DNA from 2 places in the Brevibacillus sp. NRS-1366 genome. Region 2 is predicted to be linked to the other one. Evidence: riboswitches for the same ligand, from Rfam matches in the RefSeq annotation. Region 2 holds a riboswitch; the other holds the start of a gene.
The links. Region 2 has a riboswitch for cobalamin ahead of nrdI (class Ib ribonucleoside-diphosphate reductase assembly flavoprotein NrdI). Riboswitches for the same ligand answer to the same signal wherever they lie in the genome.

Region 1 (2,200 bases), on a different contig from region 2:
AAAAGTAAAAATCGAACCAACAGCAACATCGAAGGGTGTGCCATTTTTAACGAACCTCGGGTCAACGCCGCGAAAATTTTGCATTGTTTCCGCTCCGTAAGAGTAGAGAGCGAGCGCGATGTAAGACCAGCGAAAGAAAGCTCTGCTTCTCGTTTTCATCGCAGAAAACGGAACAATCGCCGCCGTCGACAAAAGAAATAGGCCAAGTGCGGCATTAAAGGAAAAGGCTTTCGATACATCGCCCTTTGGCTCCACCACACCTCCGTAGAGCATGACCCAGATCGCGCAAATCCCCGCAAGCAAAAAACCGAGAAGCCCTGTGATCACTAACCATTTTTCTCCTTCAAAAAACCTGACTGCCGGATGCCCGGCATAAACGGATGGCGTCTTCATGCTTGTATCCCCTCTCTGTAAGGATTTGGTACTCTCATTTTACAGCGACCGGAATCCTGAAATAACGGGAGGCAGATTGAAATCAGTATCGGTCTAGGGATGGATTTGTGTTTTTATATACACATTCCGCCAAGCTTTTGCTTGAATCCGCACCAGCATTTGCTATTATTAGATCAAGTGCTTGTCATAGCAGCAAGCGACATTTGAATACGATATACAAACAGGTCCTTGTTACTGCGAAACCTTTTTCGCGGGAGCAGGGTTAAAAGGGAAGATTGGTGAAAAACCAACGCGGTCCCGCCACTGTAAGAGAGTAGCTGTTCTTCATGGCAACGATGCCATCCACTGCCCACATGGGTGCGGGAAGGAGAAGAAGAGCGATGATCCTCAAGCCAGGAGACCTGCCTGTTTTTGTGTTTGCACTGATTTCCTTCGGGTCAAAGGAAAAGGTGAGGATTGTGGCAGTATGCTATCCGCGCTTTGTTTTCCTTGCATGGTAAAGGGAGAACAAAGCGTTTTTTATTTGTTTGCGCAAGGGAATTCCACTATATGGGGGTGGCTTTGTTGAGTCAGCAAGACAACAAGCGAGGATTGCTTTTGGTCTATACCGGTGACGGCAAGGGAAAAACAACAGCGGCAATTGGGCTGGCTGTACGAGCAACTGGCCGTGGAAAAAAAGTATTGATGATTCAGTTCATCAAGTCACCAGAACGCACCTACGGAGAAAAGATCATTTTTGATCGGCTAGGCATTGAAATCGTGCAAAAAGGTGTCGGTTTCACCTGGACAAAAACTCCCGAAGAGCATCGGGCTGCCCTAAAAGAAGCGTGGAGCTTCGCACGTGAGAAGCTGCTTGGCGGAGAGTACGATGTGGTTATTTTGGATGAGCTGAACAATGCGCTTGCGATTGATCGCTTTCCGATTGATGACGTGTTGCCGCTTGCAGATGTGCTGGAGACCATCCAGAGCAGACCGCGCCATATTCACCTCGTAATCACGGGACGAAGCGCCAAGCAGGAGATTATGGACATGGCCGATCTGGTTACAGAAATGAAGCCAATCAAACATTACTACAATGAGGGAATCCCGGCTGTGCTGGGGGTAGAATTTTGATGGGCATCGTAGAAACATTCGGACACGGCGGCGATTTGCTGACGGCAGCCCAGCGCTTCGGTGTTCCGCCTGGTGATTTCCTCGATTACAGCGCCAATATCAATCCACTGGGAATGCCAGTCAGCGTCAAGGAGATTCTGCTGGCTTCGCTGTCTGCGGTTGTTCGCTACCCGGATCCGGGGCATCGTTCTTTTCGCAAGGCACTGTCTTTGAGCCTTGGGATAGCCGAAGAGTGGCTTTTGCCAGCAAATGGAGCAGCGGAAGCGATGGCGCTCGCGATTCTCGGCTTGCAGCCGCAAACGGTCGGGGTGGTCTATCCTTGCTTTTCCGAATACGCGCAACTCTCCAAACAGTTTGGATCTAGTGTCATTGGTTGCTACGGCCAAGAAGAAAATGGATACAAGCCGGATAGGGGAGAGCTGTACACCCTGTTTGATCAGGCAGACCTGGTGTTTGTCGGATCGCCGAACAATCCGACAGGGATTTTGTATCAACCCGAGGAGCTTCTGCAAATGGCTCGCTGGACGGACGAGACGGATACCTGGCTCATTGTGGATGAGGCGTTTCTCGATTTTGTAGAAGAGAAGCGGCAGTTTACGCTAGCGAGCCAGCTCGAACAGTTTCCCCGTGTCATTTTGATGCGCTCGATGACTAAAATGTACGCCATTCCCGGGCTTCGTCTCGGATATGCAAT
Region 2 (2,200 bases):
CAGCATGTCACGCGCACTCATCACCGTCTTTTTCTTGATCCGTTCATTGGCAACCAGCTCGTCGTACATCTCATCCAGATCCAAGTCATCCAGATGCACCCCGTATTCCTTGTACACGGAGTATGGAGCAAACACAGTCAGTGGCTTGTTTTCCTCCGCCAGCTTGTAAAAGACGTTCGGTACAATCAAACCTATGGAAAGGGTCTTAATCCGCGCTTTTTCGTCCGCATTGATTTTTTTGCAATCGAGGAACTCGTTAATATCCCATCCAAAAATGTTGTAATAGGCCGCTCCCGATCCTTTACGTTGTCCCATTTGATCCGCGTAAGAGAATGCATCCTCCAACAGCTTGAGCACGGGCATGACGCCTTTTGCTGCACCCTCGACACCTTTGATCGGCTCTCCGCGACCGCGCAGCTTGGACAGATTGACGGCAACACCTCCACCGATTTTAGAAAGCTGCATGCAGGTTCCCAAGATGTAGTTGATGGAATTTAGGGAATCGTCCATTTCGAGCAGGAAGCAGGAAACCATTTCACCACGGCGGCTTTTGCCTGCATTCAAAAACGTAGGCGTTGCAGGCTGTAGTCGTTGATCCATCATAGAAATGGTCAAGCGTTTGACCAGTTCAAAATTCCCCTGTCCGAGCGAGAGCGCTACAATCGCTACCCGATCGGAATACTGCTCCAGATACATCGATTTATCATTGGTTTTAAGTGCGTAATCTTTATAAAATTTGGAGATAGCCATATACGAAGCAAATTGAAAGGAAGCGTCTTTTGCCAGACGGAAGACTTCTTCCACTTGCTCACTTGTGTAGGTATCATACACGTTTTCGTAATAGTCATTTTCGATCAAGTAGTCCATGCGCTCTTTGACACTTTTAAAGGTCAAGGTCTTGGCCTCTACTTCTTTCATGAAGTCAGCGACGGCCTCTCGATCCTTGTCTAGTTGATAAAATCCGTCTTCTCCACGTTGCATCAGTTGGTTGTTCAATTCAATGTGCCGCAATTGCTGCCACCCCACTCGTAAAATGTTCCACATCCCGGCCGGTACCGGATAGTTCAAATTTGGAAATGACTGGAACGCCGTATGTACTTGCAATGGTATCCGCACTTTTGGCAAAGCTCGAGCCCCAGTTGCGATTACCGCTTGCCGATACACCTCGCAGCAAAGAATGATTTCGTTTCAGGAAAGCTGACACTTTGTCAGGTACTTGTCCAAATCCAGTCGTATACGTAATCAGGATGAACGGTTCATCCATAACCAGATCTGGATCAATTTCAACATGCGGCAGATCAATTTTATGGACGAATCTGCGCACGTTTCCTGTTTTTGAATCATAGGCAATTAGCATGTTTCCCCATCCTTTACTGCGTATGTAGCTTTTCCATCCAAAGGAAAAGCGCATCCGACAATCAAAATGTCGAATGCGCGTAATGATACCTGATCATATCAAGTCGCGAGTAGCGAACCTGAGCGCTCGAACACTTCCCTATCTACCGTAGGTACCACAGTGTCAACGGCTAGGCAGGTCTCCTGGCTTTGGATCAAACGTTCCATTCCGCCTCCCAACCGTCACTTCGATCAGTGGCATAACCTCAAAATGGAACTCTCTCATTACAGTGGCGGGACCGCGTCGGAATCTCACCGACTTCCCTATTAAGTCTGCCAAATCTAGTTGGCAAACACCTCTCCGTATCAATATGTAGTTGGTAAAACTTACTTTACCTCAATATGTCGTAGCAGTCAAGCGAAATGAGCGGGAATCTCTACGAAAGCGAATCTATCAGGAAAGCAACAGCAGAGACAATCACAATACTTTGCCCCACCCCGCCGAGCAGCCCTGTAATGACGCGCAGCAGATTGCTAGACTCTCGCCACTTCGCATACTGCGTCAGACCATCTATAAGCATTGGCAATTGAAAGAGCAAGCCAACAAACAACGGAAACGGAACTGATAACCAAAAGAGTACGGGCAATGAACCATACCCAAGCAAAATAGCCGTACAACGTGCGCAGAGCGGGAGCTGCTTGCCTTTTACATGCAGGGAACGTTCTGGCAGACGGTGACAAGGAATGTAGGACAAAAACGCGAACCATCCTCTCATTCTCATGAATGTCCTCCGCAATCCAGGCAATCAGGGGAATCACATTCCAGGCAAGGAATATCCGGCATGCAGTCACAGCTATTTCGAAC

Region 1: linked by a shared signal. The riboswitch ahead of cobO (cob(I)yrinic acid a,c-diamide adenosyltransferase) and the one ahead of nrdI (class Ib ribonucleoside-diphosphate reductase assembly flavoprotein NrdI) in region 2 are both predicted to bind cobalamin.

What each region holds. Positions count from the first base shown of each region.
Region 1 covers NZ_JBITPN010000006.1:30,798-32,997, reverse strand. The annotation lists gene ACIFQN_RS04030 (hypothetical protein) at 1-393, opposite strand, end outside; cobalamin riboswitch at 599-816, shown strand; gene cobO (cob(I)yrinic acid a,c-diamide adenosyltransferase) at 958-1,506, shown strand; gene cobD (threonine-phosphate decarboxylase CobD) at 1,506-2,200, shown strand, end outside.
Region 2 covers NZ_JBITPN010000022.1:173,207-175,406, forward strand. The annotation lists gene nrdE (class 1b ribonucleoside-diphosphate reductase subunit alpha) at 1-1,011, opposite strand, end outside; gene nrdI (class Ib ribonucleoside-diphosphate reductase assembly flavoprotein NrdI) at 998-1,357, opposite strand; cobalamin riboswitch at 1,513-1,711, opposite strand; gene ACIFQN_RS17445 (DUF2085 domain-containing protein) at 1,773-2,117, opposite strand; gene ACIFQN_RS17450 (hypothetical protein) at 2,114-2,200, opposite strand, start outside.